Constrictibacter sp. MBR-5: one gene and its partner. The protein of the gene in region 1 interacts with the protein of each later gene in a pairwise test. Links are inferred from orthologs where the notes say so. Each region holds a gene or a part of one and is shown on either strand. Other genes may lie near its edges. The genes, in order: ABIE65_RS19750 and ABIE65_RS17470.

Region 1 (3,120 bases):
CTGAGCGGCGACAAGGCCGCCGTCGAGCGCGCCGTGGCGCTGGCCAAGGGGCGCGGCGGCAAGGCGATCATGCTGCCCGTCAGCGCGCCGTTCCACTGCACCTTGCTGCAGCCGGCCGCCGACGCGATGGCCGCGGCGCTCGCCGGCGCCTCGCTCGCCGAGCCGCACCTGCCGCTCGTCTCCAACGTGACCGCCGCGGCCGTCACCGACCCCGGCGACATCCGCGACCTGCTGGTCCGGCAGGTGACGGCGATGGTGCGCTGGCGCGAGAGCGTGCTCTACATGAAGGCGGAGGGGGTCGAGCAGCTGGTCGAACTCGGCGCCGGCAAGGTGCTGACCGGCATGGTGCGCCGCATCGATCCCGACTTGACCGGCCTGTCGGTGCAGACCCCGGCCGACCTGGACGGGTTCGTGAAGCAGCTCTGACCCCGGCTCCGGCCGACCGCACGACTGGCCGACACTCACTATATGAGAGGACTGATGTTCGATCTGACCGGCCGCAAGGCGCTCGTCACCGGGGCATCCGGCGGCATCGGCGGCGCCATCGCCCGCGCGCTGCACGCCCGGGGCGCCACCGTGGCGCTGTCGGGCACCCGGCTCGAGCCACTCGAGGCGCTCGCCGCCGAACTGGGCGAGCGCACCCACGTCCTGCCCTGCGACCTGCGCGACGCCGCGGCGACCGACGCGCTCGTCGGCCAGGCCGAGGCGGCGATGGGCCAGCTCGACATCCTGGTCAACAATGCCGGCCTCACCCGCGACGGCCTCGCCATGCGCATGCGCGACGAGGACTGGCAGGCGGTGCTGGACGTCAACCTGACGTCGGCCTTCCGCCTGTCGCGCGCCGCGCTGAAGGGCATGATGAAGCGCCGCCACGGCCGCATCGTCGGCATCACCTCGGTGGTGGGCGTCACCGGCAACCCCGGCCAAGCGAACTATGCGGCGTCGAAGGCGGGCATGATCGGCATGACCAAGTCGCTGGCGGCCGAGGTCGGCAGCCGCGGCATCACCGTGAACTGCGTCGCCCCCGGCTTCATCGCGACCGCGATGACCGACGTGCTGAAGGACGAGCAGCGCACGGCCCTGCTGGGCCGTATTCCGGCCGGGCGCCTGGGCGACGTGGCCGACATCGGCGCCTCGGTGGTGTATCTCGCGAGCGACGAGGCGTCTTATGTGACGGGCCAGACCTTGCACGTAAATGGCGGCATGGCCATGATTTGACGGCATCACCGCTTGGGTTTGACCGCCGGGGCGGGCACGTGCATAACGTCCTGCGGAACGCTGGCCACGCTGCGGCTTTCATGTTAGGTACCCGGCCCTTGCCGCCGGTTTTCGGGATCGGCCTGCGGCAATCGCCTCATCCGATCAAGCACACTAGAGAAATTCTCGAGGTAGCCTCTCCATGAGCGACATTGCCGAGCGCGTTAAGAAGATCGTTGTGGAGCACCTTGGCGTCGATGAGGCCAAGGTCACCGAAGGCGCCAGCTTCATCGACGATCTCGGGGCCGACAGCCTCGACACCGTCGAGTTGGTGATGGCCTTCGAGGAAGAGTTCGGGGTCGAGATCCCGGACGACGCGGCGGAAAAGATCATCACGGTCAAGGACGCCGTCGACTTCATCAAGGAACACGCTGCCTGACTTGCCTGCGGGCATTGGAGCGCATGGACGCGGCGCCGGGCCAATACCGGGGCCGCGTCGCGCGACTAGGCCGGAGACAGAGATGAGACGCGTTGTGGTGACCGGCATGGGCGTCGTCTCGCCGCTCGGATGCGGTGCGGATGCCTGTTGGAACCGGCTCGTCGAGGGTGAATCGGGCATAACTGCCATTCAGTCCTTCGACGTGTCCGATCTTCCGGCGAAGATCGCGGGACAGGTGCCGCGGGGGGAGACCGCCGAAGGTCGTTGGAATCCCGACGACTGGATGGAGCCGCGCGAGCAGCGGAAGGTCGACCGTTTCATCGTGTACGGCGTCGGTGCCGCGGCGATGGCGATCGAGGATTCCGGCTGGAAGCCGACCGACGAGGAGTCGTGCGAGCGCACCGGCGTCATGATCGGCTCCGGCATCGGCGGCCTGCAGGCGATCGAGGAAGCCGCCGTCCTGCTGAAGGACCGCGGGCCGCGCCGCATCAGCCCGTTCTTCATTCCCTCCGCGCTGATCAACCTCGCCTCCGGGCACGTGTCGATCAAGCACGGGTTCAAGGGACCGAACCACTCGGTCGTGACCGCCTGTGCCACGGGTGCGCACGCCATCGGCGATGCCGCCCGGCTGATCGCCTTCGACGACGCCGACGTCATGGTGGCCGGTGGCGCCGAGGCCGCGGTCTGCCGCCTCGGCATCGCGGGCTTCTCCGCCTCGCGTGCCCTGTCGACCCACTTCAACGACACGCCGGAGCGCGCATCGCGTCCCTGGGACCGTGAACGCGACGGCTTCGTCATGGGCGAAGGCGCCGGCATCGTCGTGCTCGAGGAGTACGAGCACGCGAAAAAGCGCGGCGCCAAGATCTATGCCGAGGTCGTCGGCTACGGCATGTCGGGCGACGCCCACCACATCACGGCCCCCGCCGAGGACGGCAGCGGCGGCTTCCGCGCGATGCGCATGGCGCTGAAGCGGGCCGGGCTCAACCCCGAGGACATCGACTACGTCAACGCGCACGGCACCTCGACGCCGCTCGGCGACGAGATCGAACTGGGTGCGGTGAAGCGCCTGTTCGGCGACCACGCCTACAAGATCTCGATGTCGTCGACGAAGTCGGCCGTCGGGCATCTGCTGGGCGCCGCCGGCAGCGTCGAGGCGATCTTCTCGATCCTGGCGATGCGCGACGGCGTGGTCCCGCCGACGCTGAACCTCGACAATCCGTCCGAGGGCTGCGACATCGACCTGGTGCCGAAACAGGCGAAGCAGCGCAAGGTGCGGCACGCCCTCTCCAACTCCTTCGGCTTCGGCGGGACCAACGCCTCGCTGATCTTCGCGCCGGCGCCCTGACCCCCGGGTCGTGACTTCCGGGGCCCGCTTCACCGCCGTCTCGTCCGCCCCCGTGGCGACCGCCGTCGTCGCGACCGCCGTCGTCGCGATATCCGGGCCGTGAAACGGCTTCTCCTCGTCCTCTTCGTGCTCCTGGCCG
Region 2 (3,315 bases), on another replicon or contig:
GTCCCGCGGCGTGTGGAACAGCGGCACGCCGACGAGCGCCAGCAGCAGGACCGCGGCGTGCAGCGCTACCGACCATACGATCGCCCGCCGCATCGGCTAACGTCCTCTCGGGCGGGGTGTCGGCGTCGGCGCCGTAGCGTCCTGCGGGAACTCGGCGACCAGCGAGACGCGCGCGAAGCCGGCGCTGTTGAGCGCGCCCATCACCGCCATGACGCGCCCATAGTCGATGCCCTTGTCGCCGCGGACGTAAATGTCCGTGTCCGCCTTGGCACCGCGGATGGCGACGAGGCGCGGGCCGAGATCGGAGAGCTCAACCGGCGTCTCCTGGACGAAGACCTGGCCGCGGGCGTCGATCGAGACGACCAGCGGCTCCTTCGGGTCGGACAGCTGGTTGGCCTGGGTCTGCGGCAGGTCGACCGGCACGCCGACCGTGAGGAGCGGGGCCGTCACCATGAAGATGATCAGCAGCACGAGCATCACGTCGACGAACGGGGTCACGTTGATCTCGGCCATCGGCCGGTGGCCACGCCGTCCGCGCGGCCGGTCGCCCGGAACCTGGATCGGACCCGCCACGTCAGGCCGCCTCTTCGAGCTGCCGCGAGAGGATCGCGCCGAACTCGCTCGAGAAGGCGTCGAGGCGCGCGCCGTACTTGTTGATGTCGCTGGAAATCTTGTTGTAGGCGAGGACGGCCGGAATGGCCGCCACGAGGCCCAGCGCCGTCGCGAACAGCGCCTCGGCGATGCCCGGCGCCACGACCGCGAGATTGGTGGATTTGGTGCCGGCGATCGCCGCGAAGCTGTTCATGATGCCCCAGACCGTGCCGAACAGGCCGATGAATGGCGCCGTCGAACCGACCGACGCCAGGAACGTCATGTAGCGCTCGATCTGGACCAATTCGCGGCCGACCGTCACCGCCATCACGCGTTCGATGCGCTGCTGCAGCCCGCCGCGGGAGTCGACGACGCCGGGGCGTCCCGCCGAACGGCGCCACTCGCGCATGCCGGCGGCGAAGACGGCGCTCATCGGGTCCTGCGGGCGCTTGCCGACCTCCTCGTAGAGATCGTCGAGCGGGCCGCCGGACCAGAAGCTGTCCTCGAACGCGTCGGCCTGGGCCTTGAGGCGGCGCAGGCGGCGCACCTTGTCGATGATGATCGCCCAGCACCAGATCGATGCGAGGACGAGCAGCAGCATCACGGTCTTGACGATCGGGTCAGCCTGGAGAAACAGGCCCCACGGGGTGAGGTCATGCGGCATCGCGCTCGCGCCGGCCGCCACCGAATCGACGATCCTGTTCTCCATCTACCTACAATCCGCTCCGCTCCGCCGGATGGCGCCGACGGTCGCAATGGTCAGGTTGAACGTTCCGTGAGCGCGACAAGTGCCGTCCGAATCGGCCGCGGCAGCCGCGCCGGCCGCCCGTCCGCGCCGATGGCGGCCAGGAGGATCTCGATCCGAGCGATGTCGGTGCCGTCGCGCCGCACGGTCTGTTCGGCCAGCAGGCTCGCCGCCCGCACGTCGAGCATCCGCGAATGCACCTCCACCGCGTCGTCGAGGCGCGCCGGCGCGATATAGTCGACGGTGCATCGGCGCGCAACGAAGGCCAGCCCGTAATGCGACATGGTCAGTTCGTCGTCGCCGCCGGACACCAGCCGCATCATCTCGGTCCGCGCCCGCTCGGCGAACCGCAGATAGTTGGCATGATAGACGATCCCGCCGGCATCGGTGTCCTCGTAGTAGATCCGGACGGGCAGGACATGCACCTTTCCGGCCACACGGCCGGTCGGCGGATGCTGCGCCGCCGGCGCTTCCTGTGGCGGCGCGCTCACGGCTCGTCCCCGGTGCCGAACAGTTCGGCCTGGCGGCCGGTGCCCTCGGGCATCGGCAGGCCGAGATAGCCGTAGCCCGATGGCGACAGCATGCGGCCGCGCGGCGTGCGCTGGACCAGCGCCTGCTGGATCAGGAAGGGCTCGATGACTTCCTCCAGTACGTCGCGCTGCTCGGCGAGGGTGGCGGCGAGGGCCTCGACGCCGACGGGACCGCCGAGATAGTGGGTCGCCAGGCATTGCAGGTAGCGCCGGTCCATCGCGTCGAGGCCGCGGTCGTCCACCTCCAGCCGCAGCAGCGCCGCGTCGGCCACGGCGCGGTCGATCTCGCTGCGCTCGGCCATCGCGGCGAAGTCGCGGACGCGGCGCAGCAGGCGGCCGGCGACGCGCGGCGTGCCGCGGGCGCGACGGGCGATCTCGCGGGCGCCGTCGCGGGTGAGCGCCATGCCGAGCATCCGCGCGCCGCGCGCGACGATGCCGGTCAGTTCCTCCACCGTGTAGAACTGCAGACGCAGCGGAATCCCGAAACGCTCGCGCAGCGGCGTCGTGACGAGGCCGGCGCGCGTCGTAGCCGCAACGAGCGTGAAGGGCGGGAGGTCGATGCGGATGGCGCGCGCCGCCGGCCCCTCGCCGATGATCAGGTCGAGCTGGAAGTCCTCCATCGCGGGATAGAGCACCTCCTCTACGGCGGGACTGAGGCGGTGTATCTCGTCGATGAACAGGACGTCGCGCGGCTGCAGGTTCGTCAGCAGCGCCGCGAGGTCGCCGGCGCGCAGGATCACCGGCCCGGAGGTGGCGCGGAAGCCGACGCCCAGTTCCCGGGCGACAATCTGCGCCAGCGTCGTCTTGCCCAGGCCGGGCGGGCCGACGAGCAGGACATGGTCGAGCGCCTCGGCGCGGCCGCGGGCGGCGCCGATGAAGATCTTCAGGTTGTCGCGGACGAGTTCCTGGCCGACGAACTCGTCGAGCGTCTGGGGCCGAAGGGCCGCATCGGCGGTGTCGCCGGGGGCGAGGTTGCCGTCGACCGGGCGGGTATCGATGTCGTCGCTCAACCGGCCAACTCCCGCAGGCCGGCTTTCACCAGCGCCTCGACCGTGGCGCCGTCGCCGATCGACTGCGACGCGCGCGCCACGGCGCCGAACGCTTCGACGCGGGCGAAGCCGAGGTTGACCAGTGCGGAGACGGCATCCTCGCTGGCGGGCGGCGGCGTCGCCGGCCGCACCTTGGTGCCGGTCGGCCGGGCCACCGGCGCCGCTATGGCGCCCACCCTGTCGCGCAGTTCGGAGACGATGCGGCCGGCGAGCTTCGGTCCGACCCCGTCCGCCATCGTCAGGCGCTTCTTGTCCTCGGCGGCGATGGCGAGGGTGAGTTCGTCCGGGGAGAGCACGGTCAGGATCGCCTGCGCCACGCGGCCGCCGACGCCCTGGACGGTCGTCAGCAGGCGGAACCAGTCGCGCTCGGTGCCGTCCCAGAAGCCGTAGAGGGTGATCT

Evidence for each region.
Region 2: the proteins of ABIE65_RS19750 (region 1) and ABIE65_RS17470 interact in binary tests that used the Escherichia coli proteins (3 or more experiments, as listed by UniProt). The link is inferred for Constrictibacter sp. MBR-5 from one-to-one orthologs.

What each region holds. Positions count from the first base shown.
Region 1 is NZ_JBEPTK010000011.1:43,900-47,019, reverse strand. Bases 214-3,017 are described here. They hold ABIE65_RS19750 (acyl carrier protein), read left to right. Parts: upstream 214-1,399; coding sequence 1,400-1,636; downstream 1,637-3,017. Other genes in these bases: fabF (beta-ketoacyl-ACP synthase II), read left to right, coding at 1,719-2,981; fabG (3-oxoacyl-[acyl-carrier-protein] reductase), read left to right, coding at 481-1,218; fabD (ACP S-malonyltransferase), read left to right, coding at 214-426. Outside these bases: more of fabD, read left to right, coding at 1-213; endolytic transglycosylase MltG, read left to right, coding at 3,081-3,120. UniProt on the Escherichia coli protein: Carrier of the growing fatty acid chain in fatty acid biosynthesis.
Region 2 is NZ_JBEPTK010000008.1:177,808-181,122, reverse strand. Bases 90-3,088 are described here. They hold ABIE65_RS17470 (YbgC/FadM family acyl-CoA thioesterase), read right to left. Parts: upstream 1,828-3,088; coding sequence 1,351-1,827; downstream 90-1,350. Other genes in these bases: ruvA (Holliday junction branch migration protein RuvA), read right to left, coding at 2,873-3,088; ruvB (Holliday junction branch migration DNA helicase RuvB), read right to left, coding at 1,824-2,876; tolQ (protein TolQ), read right to left, coding at 575-1,300; tolR (protein TolR), read right to left, coding at 97-573; tolA (cell envelope integrity protein TolA), read right to left, coding at 90-93. Also shown: more of tolA, read right to left, coding at 1-89; more of ruvA, read right to left, coding at 3,089-3,315.